DNA from 3 places in the Sinorhizobium chiapasense genome. Region 1 is predicted to be linked to each of the others. Evidence: predicted binding sites of a transcription regulator. Region 1 holds the regulator's gene; each other region holds the start of a gene.
The links. The regulator PhoB, encoded in region 1, activates phosphate uptake and scavenging genes when phosphate is short. The targets are predictions, from matches to a motif close to TGTCATNNANCTGTCAT.
Positions count from the first base shown of each region.

Region 2: a site for PhoB is predicted at 2,209-2,225, ahead of phnF (phosphonate metabolism transcriptional regulator PhnF). Genes of this name have one in related genera too.
Region 3: a site for PhoB is predicted at 3,559-3,575, ahead of phnF (phosphonate metabolism transcriptional regulator PhnF). Genes of this name have one in related genera too.

Region 1 covers NZ_CP133148.1:156,667-161,767, forward strand. Annotated here, with positions in the region: gene pstB (phosphate ABC transporter ATP-binding protein PstB) at 1-462, shown strand, start outside; gene phoU (phosphate signaling complex protein PhoU) at 609-1,322, shown strand; gene phoB (phosphate regulon transcriptional regulator PhoB) at 1,557-2,240, shown strand; gene RB548_RS00740 (GcrA family cell cycle regulator) at 2,321-2,839, opposite strand; gene RB548_RS00745 (aspartate aminotransferase family protein) at 3,256-4,455, shown strand; gene argF (ornithine carbamoyltransferase) at 4,490-5,101, shown strand, end outside.
Region 2 covers NZ_CP133150.1:238,195-243,295, forward strand. Annotated here, with positions in the region: gene RB548_RS22600 (ABC transporter permease) at 1-49, shown strand, start outside; gene RB548_RS22605 (ABC transporter permease) at 58-456, shown strand; gene RB548_RS22610 (ABC transporter permease) at 453-1,325, shown strand; gene phnF (phosphonate metabolism transcriptional regulator PhnF) at 1,464-2,192, opposite strand; gene RB548_RS22620 (alpha-D-ribose 1-methylphosphonate 5-triphosphate diphosphatase) at 2,554-3,696, shown strand; gene phnG (phosphonate C-P lyase system protein PhnG) at 3,747-4,211, shown strand; gene phnH (phosphonate C-P lyase system protein PhnH) at 4,208-4,843, shown strand; gene RB548_RS22635 (carbon-phosphorus lyase complex subunit PhnI) at 4,845-5,101, shown strand, end outside.
Region 3 covers NZ_CP133152.1:246,630-251,730, reverse strand. Annotated here, with positions in the region: gene RB548_RS25865 (selenium-binding family protein) at 1-1,147, opposite strand, end outside; gene RB548_RS25860 (MBL fold metallo-hydrolase) at 1,533-2,501, shown strand; gene phnF (phosphonate metabolism transcriptional regulator PhnF) at 2,795-3,532, opposite strand; gene phnG (phosphonate C-P lyase system protein PhnG) at 3,643-4,116, shown strand; gene phnH (phosphonate C-P lyase system protein PhnH) at 4,116-4,724, shown strand; gene RB548_RS25840 (carbon-phosphorus lyase complex subunit PhnI) at 4,728-5,101, shown strand, end outside.

The sequences.
Region 1 (5,101 bases):
TCGATCTACGACAACGTCGCCTATGGCCCTCGCATTCACGGCCTCGCCCGCACGAAAGCGGATTTCGACGAAATCGTCGAAACGAGCCTGCAGAAGGCCGGCCTTTTCAACGAGGTCAAGGATCGCCTGCAAGAGCCGGGCACCGGCCTTTCCGGCGGCCAGCAGCAGCGCCTATGCATTGCGCGTGCCGTTGCGGTCAGCCCCGAAGTGATCCTGATGGACGAGCCCTGTTCGGCGCTCGATCCGATCGCCACCGCGAAGGTCGAGGAACTCATCCACGAACTGCGCGCCAACTTCACGATCGTTATCGTGACCCATTCGATGCAGCAGGCCGCGCGCGTTTCGCAGCGCACCGCCATGTTCCATCTCGGCAATCTCGTCGAGGAGAACGATACGGACAAGATGTTCACCAATCCCGATGACCAGCGCACGCAGGACTACATCATGGGTCGGTTCGGTTAAGCCAGGCGACTAGAGCATCCCGCTTTCAAGTGGAATCGCTGAAAGCGGATAAGATGCTCTAGAATCTAAGCGCTGGAGCGTCCTTTGTGGGTTCATTGAGCGCATGGCGTTCCAGTCAACCGGGTTACGAATTCAAGGAACGAAACATGTCATCCACACACATCATGTCGGCATTTGACGACGAGCTTAAATATCTGACGCGCCGCGTCTCGGAAATGGGTGGGCAGGCCGAACAGATGGTGGCGGATTCCGTCCGGGCGCTGGTGAATTCCGACCTGGCGCTGGCGCAGAAGGTGATTTCCGACGACGCGATCCTCGACGACGCCGAGCGACAAATCGGTGAGAAGGCGATCGTAACCATCGCCAAGCGCCAGCCGGTCGCATCCGACCTGCGCGAGATCATGGGGTCCATTCGAATTGCGGCGGACCTGGAGCGCGTTGGCGACCTCGGCAAGAACACCGCCAAGCGCGTGATCGCGGTCGCCGGATCCGGCATCCCGCGCAAGCTCGCGCGTGGCCTGGAGCATCTGGCGGAGCTGGCCCTGGTCCAGCTCAAGGAGGTGCTCGACGTCTACGCCTCTCGCTCGCCGGAAAAGGCGAACCGCATCCGCGAGCGCGATGAAGAGATCGACGCGATCTATACGTCGCTTTTCCGCGAACTGCTGACCTATATGATGGAAGATCCGCGCAACATCACCCCGTGCACGCATCTGCTCTTCTGCGCCAAGAACATCGAGCGTATCGGCGACCACGCGACCAACATTGCCGAAACGATCTATTACATGGCGACGGGCGCCCAGCCGCAGGGTGAGCGGCCGAAGGACGATAATACGTCGACGCTGGGCTCAGTAACGGACTAGAGCATCCCGCTTTCAAGTGGAATCACTGGAAGCGGATAAGATGCTCTAGAATCAAAGTGCTAGAGCGTCCTTTGTGCGTTCATTTTGAACGCACGGCGCTCTAGGGCGCCCGAGAGCCCGATAGCCGCATGCCTTGGTTTGCATGCGTTAATCTTGTCCGGTCGCGATCTTTCGCGGCCCACAGAGTGTCGCGGTGGCATGATGGCACCCGCGCGTGGGAAGGAGCATGACCGAATGTTGCCGAAGATAGCTGTTGTCGAGGACGAGGAGGCGCTGAGCGTCCTCCTGCGCTACAATCTCGAGGCCGAAGGTTTCGACGTCGATACGATCTTGCGCGGAGATGAAGCTGAAATCCGCCTTCAGGAGCGGCTGCCCGATCTCCTGATCCTCGACTGGATGCTGCCCGGCGTCTCCGGCATCGAACTTTGCCGCCGACTGCGGCAGCGGCCGGAAACGGAGCGCCTGCCGATCATCATGCTGACCGCGCGTGGCGAGGAAAGCGAGCGGGTTCGTGGTCTCGCTACCGGCGCGGACGACTATGTCGTCAAGCCGTTTTCGACACCGGAACTGATGGCGAGGGTGAAGGCGATGCTCAGGCGTGCCAAGCCCGAGGTGCTTTCGACGGTGTTGCGTTGCGGCGACATCGAGCTCGATCGCGAGACGCACCGCGTCCACAGACGCAGCCGCGAAGTCCGGCTCGGACCGACGGAGTTCCGGCTCCTGGAGTTCCTGATGTCCTCGCCAGGGCGCGTCTTCTCGCGTTCGCAGCTGCTCGACGGCGTCTGGGGACATGACATCTATGTCGACGAGCGCACCGTGGATGTGCATGTCGGCCGTCTGCGCAAGGCGCTGAATTTCTCGAACATGCCCGATGTCATTCGCACCGTGCGCGGCGCCGGCTATTCGCTTGAAAGCTGAAGGCCGGCGGCCATCCTTCGATGGACATCAAAAAAAGGGGCGTCACCGCCCCTTTTTCAATTGCGTTCGCGCGAGGCCGGTCAGCGCATGCGCCGGCGTTCGCCGGAAGGCTGATAGGCGAGCCGCGTGTGATAGCTGCAATAGGGCGACGATTCCGGTGAGTCGTTGCCGCAGAAATGGAACTCCTCCTTCAGGGGGTCGCCGATCGGCCACTTGCAGGTGCGCTCCGTGAGTTCCGTCAGGCCGAGGCGTCGCGACATCGGGACGACGACGTTCGGTGCGAGTTCGAGGTCCTGATCGGCGACGAGATCGACTTCGATCTCTTCCTTGAGGACAGTGGCGCCAGCGGTGCGGGTGACGGTGCGGGTGGCGACGCGCGCGGCATAGTTCGGCGCCCGGGGGGCCGACGTGGTGCGCTTCGGGCGTGCGGCAGTGGTCGCGCCGCCGGCCTTGGCTCGGCCCGGCAAGCTCAACCGGTGAACCTTGCCGATCACGGCGTTGCGGCTTACGCCGCCCAGTTGTGCCGCAATCTGGCTGGCGCTCAAGCCCTCGGACCACAGCTTCTTCAGTTTCTCCACCCGCTCGTCAGTCCAGTTCATTTCTGCACTCTCCGTTCTCGGCGTTGGATGGCAGAATCCATCACCACGCTCCGGAAAAACTCCGGAGCTGCAACGCGATAACTCTTTTGGTGACTAGGTCCGCCGCATGCGTCTAGTAATTGAATATTAACCTACTGGCAGGGTGACTCCGTGGCAAGAGTCGCGGGAATCGCGCCGAATCGATTTCGGAGTTTTCCCCAACTTGCTGGCTGGCCGTTGCATTTTTGCAAGCCCCCGCTGGAGGTTTTTTCGCACATCGGAATCCGCGCGTTCAAGCTCGCTGCAAGCCTTGGTTTTGTTGACATTGCGGTGCGAAATAGGAATAGTGCCTGCGCCGCCGAAAGGCGGCATTTTTGATTTTTATCGGACACGATCGCCCGATATTGATGCCAACAGGACGGAAGGAGAAGTTCGCCATGGCCGCAACAACGCCGCTCTACGACACCTACATGCGTGCGCCGTTGCGTTTCGAGCGAGGCGAGGGCGTCTGGCTTATTGCCGAGGACGGCTCGCGCTATCTCGATTTTGCCGCCGGCGTTGCCGTGAACTCGCTCGGCCATGCCCATCCGCACCTCGTCGAGGCGCTGAAGGCGCAGGCGGACAAGGTCTGGCATCTTTCCAACCTCTATGAGATTCCGGGCCAGGAAAGTCTGGCGCGCCGGCTGACGGCGGTGACCTTCGCGGACCGCGTGTTCTTCACGAATTCGGGTGCGGAGGCGCTGGAATGCGCCATCAAGACCGCGCGCCGCCATCACTTCGCCAAGGGAAATCCGGAAAAATTCCATATCATCACCTTCGAAGGCGCCTTCCATGGCCGCACGATCGCGACGATCGCCGCCGGCGGCCAGCAGAAGTACATCGAGGGTTTCGGACCAAAGGCACCGGGCTTCTATCAGGTTCCTTTCGGCGATATCGCCGCGGTCAAGGATGCGATCAACGACGAGACGGCGGCGATCCTGATCGAGCCGATCCAGGGCGAGGGCGGCATCCGCCCGGCCAGCAAGGAATTTCTGCAGGAGTTGCGGGCGCTTTGCGACGAATTCGGCCTGCTGCTCATCCTCGACGAGGTTCAGTGCGGCATTGGCCGGACCGGCAAGCTCTTCGCCTATGAATGGGCCGGCATCCGGCCGGATATCATGGCGGTCGCCAAGGGCATCGGCGGCGGCTTTCCCCTGGGCGCCTGCCTTGCGACCGAAGAGGCGGCTGCTGGCATGGTGACGGGCACGCATGGCTCGACCTATGGCGGCAATCCGCTGGCGATGGCGGTCGGAAACGCGGTCCTCGATGTCGTTCTCGCCGACGGGTTCCTGGAGCAGGTGCGCGACGTCGCGCTCGTTTTCCGGCAGGGGCTTGCGTCGCTCAAGGACCGGTTCCCGGATGTGATCGAGGAAATCCGCGGCGACGGGCTGATGCTCGGCATCAAGGCGAAGGTGCCCTCGGCTGACCTGTTGAAAGCAATCCGCGCCGAGAAGCTGCTTGCAGTTCCGGCCGGCGAAAACGTGCTGCGCCTGCTGCCGCCGTTGATCACCACCGCCGCCGAGGCCCGAGAAGGGCTCGCAAGGATCGAGCGCGCCGCCGAAGCGGTCAGGAGCAACAGCGGCAACGCGGCGGCCTGATCGGCCCGACTCTCACGACAGGAATTCTTGAGCAATGACAGGTACCAGACATTTTCTCGACATCTCGGCGATGGCGGCTACCGACTTGAGGACGATCATCGACGACGCGCGCGTTCGCAAGGCGGCAACCAAGGACGGCACCGCCGAACGCCCGCTTGCCGGCAAGATGCTCGCGATGATTTTCGAGAAGCCCTCCACCCGCACGCGCGTCTCCTTTGACGTCGGCATGCGCCAGCTCGGCGGCGAGACCTTGTTCCTTTCCGGAACTGAAATGCAGCTCGGCCGCGCCGAGACGATCGGTGATACGGCCAAGGTACTTTCGCGCTATGTGGACGCGATCATGATCCGCACGACCGACCATCGGCGACTGCTGGAGCTCGCCGAACACGCTACGGTGCCGGTCATCAATGGTTTGACCGACGACACGCATCCTTGTCAGCTCATGGCCGACATCATGACGTTCGAGGAGCATCGCGGATCGGTTAAAGGCAAGACGATTGCCTGGACGGGCGACGGCAACAACGTCCTTCATTCGCTGATCGAAGGCTCCGCACGCTTCGGATATCGCATGAACATGGCGGTGCCGCTCGGTTCCGAACCGCAAGACAAATTCCTCAACTGGGCGCGCAACAATGGCGGCGATATC
Region 2 (5,101 bases), on a different replicon from region 1:
TGCCTTGCGGTGGCTGCCGAGTTCCGGAAGTGCAACACCGCGCATCTGATCTTGCCTATGACGACGCTTGGATTTGCGGGTGCGGCGGTCATCGCTCGCTTCACGCGCTCGGCAGTCCTCGACGTGCTCCAGCAGCCCTATGTGCGTGCGGCGATGGCTGCGGGCGAAACGCGTTATGAGGCAATCGTCAACCACGTCCTGCCGAATGCCGCGATCCCGATCATCACCATCATCGGTTTTTCACTCGGCGGGCTGATCGGCGGTTCGATTATTGTCGAGCAGGTCTTTGGCTGGCCGGGCATCGGTCGCCTGCTCGTCGAAGTCGTCGGCCTGCGCGACCTCGCTGTGGTACAGGCGCTCGTCATGCTCTTCGCCACCACGATGACGCTCGCCAATCTCAGCGTCGACATCGCCTATGGCCTCCTCAACCCGAAGATATACAGGAGGTCTTCGTGAGCACTCTTGATCTCGGCCAAGTCCGCACCCGCAAACGTGTGCACCGCGAAGCCATTCTCCTGACGATCCTGTTGGCGCTCGCCTGGATCGCGCTCATCATCCTCTTGTCGATCGCTGCACCGCTGGTTGCGCCTTACGGCTATGCAGACCAGCAGCCGATGCTACGCCTGCGCCCGCCCGCGATCCTCGGCCATGACAATCCCTTTCTCTTCGGTAGCGACAATCTGGGGCGCGACGTATTCAGTCGCACCCTCTACGGCATTCGCTATTCGATCATCATCGCGCTTTCAGGAACGCTGATCAGCACCTTCATTGGCGTAGCGATGGGCATGCTCGCCGCCCGGCTGCGCGGCTGGTGGGAAGAGACGATCATGATGCTGGTCGACATCCAGGCATCACTGCCCTTCATCATCTTCGCGATCACGATCGTCGCATTCTTCGGCAAGGGGTTCTGGCTGCTGGCGGTCATCGTCGGACTTGCCGGCTGGGGACGCTATGCTCGCCTGGCACGCGGCCTCGTCCTCGATGCCGAGACGGTCGGTTATGCCGCTGCGCTAAGAGTGCTCGGGGCCGGCTCGTCCCGCATCTATATCAGGCATATCCTTCCCAACATCGTCAGCGCCCTCGTCGTACAGATGACGCTGAATTTCCCGGAGGTCATCCTGCTGGAGACAGGTATGAGCTTCCTCGGCCTCGGCGTCCAACCGCCGCTGACCTCGCTCGGCCTGCTGATTAACGAAAGTCGCAACTATCTCATGCTGGCTTGGTGGATGGCCGCCGTCCCTGGTGCGGTAATTGTGCTCACCACGCTGTCGATCAGCCTTCTTGGCGACTGGCTCCGAGACGTGATGGACACAAAACTACGCTGAGCGGATCGAAAGCAGGTCATGCTTCAAGTCGCCGGCCCAGCAGACGTTGCCAAATAGACACGCATTGCAGCCTCACGTTCAGGCTCCTGAAAATCGCATTTCGTCTCACTGAACTTGCGGTGATCAGAGGTAGTGGCTTCAATTATCGAAATATACAGAAACGCGAGCGGCCGAAAAACGCGCGACGCTGTAGTCGATCGGCGTCTGGTCGATCGTTTTCAGACTTTGGACTTCGAGGATGGGTTCGGTTCTTGGCTGTTGAAGCCGTCGGGCCTCTTCAGACGAAGGCAAACGCGCTTCTATGTGACAATGAGCGCGTCGTGTATTTTCATATCCGAAGAGCCGATAGACTTCAGTGATGCAGGAAAAGCTGGAGATCCGCTCGAGTGCGCCTGGAAAAAGTCGCGAAGGCAAATGATGCCGTGAAACTGAGATCGTCAGGCCGCTTGCCTTACCAACCGTATCGAAGACGAGAACGGGCTCACCTACCGGAATCTGCAGCCGATTTGCGATGTCCGTCGATGCAGACACCTCAAATTTCGCAAGAATCTCTGCTGCGGGCACCAAACTCGCATCGCGAAGGTTGGCCATGAAGGAAGACTCGGCGCCAAGTCCGTACTGAATGCGACGCTCCACGAAGGCGCCCCGGCCACGCTCGATACGCAGCACGCCTTTATTCTGTAGCTCTGCCAATGCCCTTCGGACCGTTGTCCTGGTGACTCCAAAATGGGGTGCAAGGATATTTTCGCCCGGTAGCTTTTCCCCAACCCTGAACGCGCCGGCATCGATTTCCTTCAAGATCATCAGTTCGATCTGCCTCCACCGCGGCAGGTCGTTCATCAACTCGTGGCTCGTCTCATTCAACATCGTGTCTCTTTCGAATTGTCATCTCACTGTCATGAAACTGTGCGACATGCACCTTCATGTACACATGTCTAAACATGTTGTGAATTCTAGCCCGTTCGCGCGCCTTCGACAACTATGGATTTCGTATCATGGTAACTATGCCGAGCCCAGCCGTCCCCTCCGAGGCTATCCGTCCGCAACCTAACGGATCGAAGGTTGAAACATCGACCCAAGGACAGCTGGGCGAGCCGTTGTTTCGCGCCGCTACACTGTCACCAACAGATCCAGCCGCCATAGATGAAGCCCGCGTAACAATTCTGCTGCCGCTGGGCAGCAAGCCAGAGCCGTTTGTAATCGTCCAGCAAATGGAGGGCGACCGCCAATGAACCTGCAACTCAGCAATGCACGGATCGTCCAGGAAGATCGAGTTGTCGAAGGTGGCCTGGAAATTGAGGACACAATGGTGTCGTCGATCGGCGCAGCAACAACGGGCCGGATCAGTGTGCTCGATTGCGAGGGCGACTTCCTGCTGCCCGGCCTGATCGACCTGCACACGGATAATGTTGAAAAGTTCATGCACCCACGGCCGGGTGTCCAATGGCCCGCACCGCTCGCCGCGGTGCTTGCACACGATTGGGAACTGCTCGGAGCTGGCATCACGACGGTGCTCGATGCGCTGTCGCTCGGCGACTACGACAGCGGCGGCGCCCGCACCGCCATGCTGAACGAGGCGATCGACGGAATGACTGAGGCGCGCGCCGCCGGTCTCCTCAAGGCCGATCATTATTTTCACTTTCGCTGCGAACTCTCCGATTCGGCCATGCTGACGCTCGTTGAGCGGCACGTCGACAATCCTGGCCTGCGGCTCATCAGCATGATGGATCACACGCCCGGCCAGCGGCAGTGGCAGAATCTGACGCTCTATCGCGAGTTCCGCCGCAAGAAGAACGCTCGCGTCTGGACGGAGGACGAATTCGCGCTCTATATCACCGAACGCCGCGAGCACCAGCAGCAATATGTCCCGTCGGGCCGCTCGACGATCGGACAGCTGTGCCGCGAGCGCAATATCCGCATTGCCAGTCACGACGACACGACTGCGGCGGACGTCGATCAATCGCACGCGGACGGCATCACAATCAGCGAGTTTCCGACGACGATCGAGGCGGCGAGCCGCGCCCGCGGACTCGGCATGAAGATCGTCATGGGTTCGCCGAACATCATCCTCGGCGGTTCGCATTCCGGCAATGTCAGTGCGATGGAGCTCGCCGACAAGGGGCTGCTCGACGTGCTGACCTCCGACTACGTGCCGGGAAGTCTGCTGCATGCGGCGTTCGCGCTGGCGGCCAAAGGCTTCGATCTTCCGGAAGCGGTCGCGATGGTGACGAAGAACCCCGCCGACTTGCTTGGCTTTACCGATCGCGGCCGCATTGCTCCTGGCCTGCGCGCCGACCTCATCCGTGTGCGCCTCGTCGAGGGCGTGCCGGTGATCCGCAACATCTGGGTCGCCGGTCGACAATATCTCTAACGGGCGTACGAGCGAAAAAAGGAACAAGAATGATGAGTTCGAAAACGGAGATGCAAGCCGAACCGGCTGCCGTCGCGCAGCGTTGCGACTGGCTCGGTGTTTTGTCCCGCAGTGTCGGCAGTGAGCTTGAAGCCTTGGCCACCGAGGTGGTGAGCGGCGCGACGTTTGGATGGCTGCGGACTCCGCATGTCGGCCTGGTGATGGTTCGAGGTCGCGCCGGTGGGACGGGCAATGTGTTCAACCTCGGCGAGATGACTGTGACCCGCGCCTCGGTCCAGCTCGATGACGGTACGGTCGGGCACGGTTACGTGCAGGGACGCGACAAGCGCCAGGCGGAACTGGCGGCGATTATTGATGCGCTACTGCAGCAGCAGGTCCGCCATGACGAGATCATGGCAAAGGTCGTCGAGCCGCTGCGCCAAAAAGCGGAAGCGCGGCGGGTCGAGAAGAGCCGCAAGGCCGCGTCCACCAAAGTCGATTTCTTCACCATGGTTCGCGGGGAGGACCCGGCGTGACGATACAATCCTCAGCACCATCCGTGCGTGCCATTTCCCCCGCCGGCGCTTCGCTGAAGCCCGGTTTCGCCGATCCGATCTTCGACGCCCAGGCGGTGTTTCGCGCCGCATTGGTTGCGACGTCCTATCCAGGCCGCGTCATCCCGCTCGATCGCAACCTGGCGGCGCCGCAGCCCTTCTCATCGGCAACCGCGGCCCTCTGTCTGACATTGATGGATTTTGAGACGCCGGCTTGGCTCGACCGGCGGGCGGCATCCGGCGAGGCGACCGCGTGGCTTCGTTTTCATTGCAGCCTGCCGCTGACCGAGACTGCCGCAGAAGCTCGCTTTGCCATCGTCTCCGATCCGGCGAACCTGCCGCGCCTCCGCGAACTCAATCCAGGCGACGTCGAATATCCCGACCGTTCGACGACGCTCATCATTCAGGTCCCTTCCTTGACCGATGGGCCGACAACGACCTGGACCGGTCCAGGCATCAACGGAAGCATTAAGGTCGGTATTGCGGGACTGCCGTTCCGGTTCTGGGAGGACTGGGATCTGAACAGCGAACTCTATCCGCGCGGCATCGACGTGATTTTCACATCCGGCAACGCCGTGGTCGGTCTGCCACGTACCATCAAAGTGGAGGCTTAAAATGTATGTTGCCGTCAAAGGTGGCGAGCAAGCCATCCTCAATACCCACAAGCTGATCTCTGAGACGCGTCGAGGCGATCCTGCGATCGCTGAACTGACGCTGACCCAGATCAGCGAGCAGTTCGGGCTCGCCGTCGATCGGGTGATGGCGGAGGGCTCTGTTTACGACCGCCAGCTCGCCGCGCTGGCATTGAAGCAGGCGCAGGGTGATGCAATGGAGGCGATCTTCCTCCTTCGTGCCTATCGCACCACACTGCC
Region 3 (5,101 bases), on a different replicon from region 1:
CGCCATTGAGCGCGCCGTTCGACGCCTTCGGATGCGTCGCGCGCGAAACGATCCCGCCGATCCTGACGCGGCCGGTCTCCTTCGGCGCGAGGGGATCGGAAACGTCGTACTGGATCATGTCGCCGGTACCCCAGCAGGAGACGTAGAGGAATCGGTCGTCCATCGAGAGGTCGATGTCGGTCACGAGCGGCGCGACCGCCTTGAAGCCCTTGAGCACGGGCGGCAGGAGGTCCGCGTCGGCGGGCTCGGCCGGAATCTCGATCACCTTCTTCACAGCCCACTGGTCGCCGTCGCGATACCAGGTCCAGATCGAGGCGGAGAGATCCTTGAGGCTGATGACGCAGCCGACGAAACCATAGGCCTTGGTCGGATCATGGGCGGGGCGCAATTCGAAGACGAGCTGGTGCTCCTCGCCGAAATCGACCTCCTGCAGGTGCTTGCGCTTGTTGAGATCCCAGAAATGAAGCCTGCGGCCGTATTTCGAACCGAGTAGCACTTCCGGAACCAGACCGTTTTCGAAGTTTTCCGGCGTTCCCCACTCGCTGGTGATCATCGTGTCGTGGCCGAGGTGCCACCAGAAATCGTAGGCGAGCTTCTGCGGTCCGCGATCCATCTCCCATTGCCCGAGCACGTCGAAGCTGTCGTGGTCGAGCAGAAAGATGCCGCCGGGCGCGTTGCCGTCGCGGTCGGCAAGCGCGTTGACATAGATGCCCTCCGGTCCGCAATGGATGGTGTGCAGCCGGGAATAGTTTGCCTTCTCGGCAATTTCCGCCGGATCGATGACGCGGACAATCCTCGGATTCCGGGGATCCGGCTTGGTGTCGATGATATGAAGCCGCGACGACCTCAGCCCGGGCACGACCAGATAGCGGCGCTCGACGTGAGGATGCGGCGCATTGGGGCAAAGGCAGGACGAGCAGGCATTCCAGCCGAAGTGATGCAGTTCGTCGCCGACGTTCGGCATGTCGACCTGCCCGACGATCTGAGAATAGCTCGGAGAGGTTGGATCGACGTCGACCACCGCGATCGCATCCGGTCGCTGTCGATCCGGATCGAAGGCCGCCACATAGGCGATGGTTTCCTTGGGGGCCTTTGCGGCCATGCGCGGTGATGGATAGAAGGAAGGATCGGGTCGCCACGTCGCCATTTCGCTTTCTCCCCAGAGAAGACAATGCGTGGATCCTGATGCGAAGCTTAGTTGATGCGGCAAAAACGCGTCGGAAATGCGGCGGCATTGCCTTATTTCGGCGGCGACGAAACGGGGACATGTGACAGCTTTCGAGTTCGAAGCGGAAGTGCGGAAGTATGGCTCTATCCTGGAAAGGGCGGCTGGCACTTCTTCACCTACCGACGGATATTGCCCGGCAGTCCACTCCTTCTTACCGGCCTCCTCACCAACAAATCTTCGCTGCGGCCCACTGAGAGCGCAGGCTGCCCTATCCTCAGGTGTAGCTCGACCGCCAACCGGCTTCAGCATAGCGTCGGCGCTGTAGTGACCGACACGCCTCGATCACGCAAGACAGGAGCGCATCATGTCGCAGGCGGAAACAAAACCCCGCACGACTGGTCAGCAGGAGGCAAACATGAGCTTGGACAACACCTCACACCCCGGTAGAACGAGCCCCGAAGAGTTGGTTCCGTCGCGCTATGCGGTGCGGGTCGGCGAGATTGACGTGCTGGTGGTCAGCGATGGGGTGCTACCGCTGCCAACCGCGATGTTGGCCCACAACGTCGACCCGGCCGTCCGGGCGGCATGGCTGGACGACATGTTCCTTCCGCCAGACGCGATCGACTGGGCGCTGAACGTGGTCGTGGTGCGTAGCGGCAGCCAAACCATACTCGTCGACGCTGGGCTAGGGTTCGACCCGGAGTTGAACTTGCCGCGGGCCGGGCAGTTGATCAAGCGACTGGAGGCCGCCGGCATCGATCTTGCATCCGTGACCGACGTGGTGCTGACCCACATGCATATGGACCACATTGGCGGGCTGCTCGTCGACGGCGTGAAGGACCGGCTGCGTCCGGACCTGCGGATCCACGTGGCGGCCGCCGAGGTCAAGTTCTGGGAGAGGCCCGATTTCTCCCACGTCTCCATGCCGCCGGGGTTCCCGGACGCGCTTCGGTCGGCCGCCAAGCGGTTCATGAAAGAGTACCAGAGCTACCTGCGGCCGTTCGATGACGAGTACGAGGTGGCGCCGGGGGTGGTCGTTACTCGCACCGGCGGCCACACCCCCGGGCACAGCGTGGTCCGCGTGGCGTCCGGCGGCGACGGGCTGACGTTCGCCGGCGACCTCGTGTTCCAGGTCGGGTTCGAACACCCCGAGTGGTACAACGGCTTCGAACACGACCCCGAGGAGGCGGCCCGCGTCCGGGTCCGTCTTTTGCGGGAGCTGGCGGCGACCGGCGAGCTGCTGGTGGCCACTCACCTGCCGTTCCCATCCGTCGGCCACGTGGCGGGCGACGGCGACCACTTTCGCTGGGTACCGGTTTTCTGGGACTACTGACCGTTTGTCGGCTTAGGGCCGAACCACTGCATGTTCCTTAAAGCGCAGCCGATTTAAGAACAAAAACATGCAGCAATTCAAAGTGCTACACAGCGCCGTGCGTCAGAAAAGACGCACGGCGCTGCAGACGACCGCAGCGTTTGAACAACTGGTCGATCGCTGCCTCGCACGACACCGCCGGCATCTTCGCCGACTTAAAGCGCGTCGCTTTCGGAACGAGGCGGACATTCAGCGAGCGCGTTTACAGAACCGGATTTATGAGTTCCGCCTGCACCCGCTCCAACCAACGTAACCTAGGTCTCGATCCTGAGCTTCATCCGGTCGGCGGCAAAGCGCGTGCGTGAAAATTCGACCGGCTTGCCGTCAAGGTCAGCGTTCACCGATTGCGCTTCCATCACGATCGCGCCGGGCGACAGCTTCAACAGCGAAAGCTCGTCTGCATCGGCATGCCGCGCGACGATTTCGGTCGAAACGCGCACATAGTCGCCGAGCCCCTGCGCGGCAAAAGCCTTGGTGATGGAGCCCAGCCGGGCATATTCCTCGGCCATCTGCGGAAAACGATCTGCGGGAAAATAGCTGACCGACATGGAAAGCGGCCGACCGTCGCCGCTGCTCACCGTCCGCAATTCTATCAGTAGGGAGCCGGGAGAAACGGCAAGGGCCGCCGCAATCTCGCCGCTCGCCGGCACTTCCGCATGGCCGAGCAGCCGTGTGCCGATCTCCTTCACCTGCCGGCCGAGCCCCTGCGAAAAGCGGGTGCGCCGCGAAATCGGATAGCTGACGCGATCCTTGCGCTCGATCATCGTGCCGCGCCCCTGGACCGCGCGGACAAGGCCTTCCTCGCCAAGTGCCGCCAGAGCGCTGCGAACCGTGTGGCGGTTGACGCCGAATTCCTGCGCCAGCGCGGTTTCGGGCGGCACCATGCCGGTCGCGTCGTAATCGCCATTGCTGATCGAAAGCCGGATGCGGTCGGCGATCTGCCGCCAGAGCGCCACGCCGGTCTGCCGTTCGACGACTTTCTTCAACGCCATTTTGTTCGCCCCACTTTGTTCGTCAATGTCACAAGCCTGTCATTTGCGAACGTTAAGGAAGGATATAAGATGTATAGTTGTCTAGATCAATAGACATTTTGGAGTGAACGATGGACGCAACGCAGAAACATGAGGCGCTGCCGGACGCAGCCGCGGAACGCCGGGAAGGCATACGGCTTCTCGCCCGCGCCACGCTTGCGGAACTTGTCGGAGCCTGGGAGGCGATCGCAGACAAGCCGGATGTCGCCCCGGTCCGCGGCCCGGAAACGGGGCTCGTCATGGTGCGCGGCCGGATCGGCGGCGGCGGTGACGCCTTCAACCTCGGCGAGGCAACCGTGTCGCGCGCCACGGTCAGGCTCGCCAGCGGCGAGATCGGCCACGGGCAGATGCTCGGCACCGACAAGGAACGCGCCCGCTTTGCCGCGATCTTCGATGCGCTCTTCCAGACCGAGAGGCATCGCCTGGCGGTCGAAAAGCTGCACCGGCTGATCGCCGCCCGCATCGATGCCGAAGACCGCCGCAAGGCGGAACAGACCGCCGCAACCCGCGTCGACTTCTTCACCATGGTCCGGGGGGACGACTGATGGCCGCACAATCGCAAATCTACGCCGGTGCCTTCGCCGACCCGGTCTTTCAGGCACAATCCGTGTTCCGCGCTCTGATGGATGGCTTTGCCCGCCCGGGTACAGTTGCCAACCTCGCGGCGCTGGCATCGCCGCCCTCGCCCCTCGGCAAGGCGAGCGGTGCCGTTGCGCTGACGCTCTGCGACCACGACACCCCCGTCTGGCTCTCCCCCGCGCTCGCAAAGTCCGCCGTGCCGCAATGGATCGCCTTCCACACCGGTGCGCCGATGACCGAAACGAAGGATGACGCCCGCTTCGCCTTCATCGAGAGGGGCGGCGCGGTGCCGAGTTTCGACCAGTTCGCGCTCGGCACGCAGGAATATCCCGACCGTTCGACGACGCTGGTGATCGAGGTCGAAGCACTCACGGGTGGCCAACCACTTATCGCCAGGGGACCGGGAATCAAGGACGAAAACATCGTCGCGCCAAAAGGCCTGCCGGACGTCTTCCTCGACTTCTGGACGGCGAACAGGGCGATTTTCCCGCGCGGCATCGACCTGGTCCTGACGGCGGTTGACGCGGTGCTCTGCCTGCCGCGTACGACGAAGCTCTCTCCGAAGGAGGCGTGATCCATGTATGTAGCCGTCAAGGGCGGGGAAGCCGCCATTGCCAATGCCCATCGCCTGCTCACCGATCGCCGTCGCGGCGATCGTTCGCTGCCCTCGATCACCATCGAACAGGTCGTCGAACAGCTCGGGCTCGCCGTCGATCGCGTGATGGCCGAGGCCTCGCTTTATGACCGAGCGCTTGCGGCGCTTGCCGTTCGCCAGGCGCGCGGCGATATGATCGAGGCGATCTTCATCCTGCGGGCCTACCGCACGACGCTGCCGCGCTTCGGTTATTCCGAGCCGGTCGACACGGCGACCATGAAGGTCGAGCGCCGCGTCTCGGCAACCTACAAGGACCTGCCGGGCGGCCAGCTTCTTGGCCCCACCTTCGACTATAC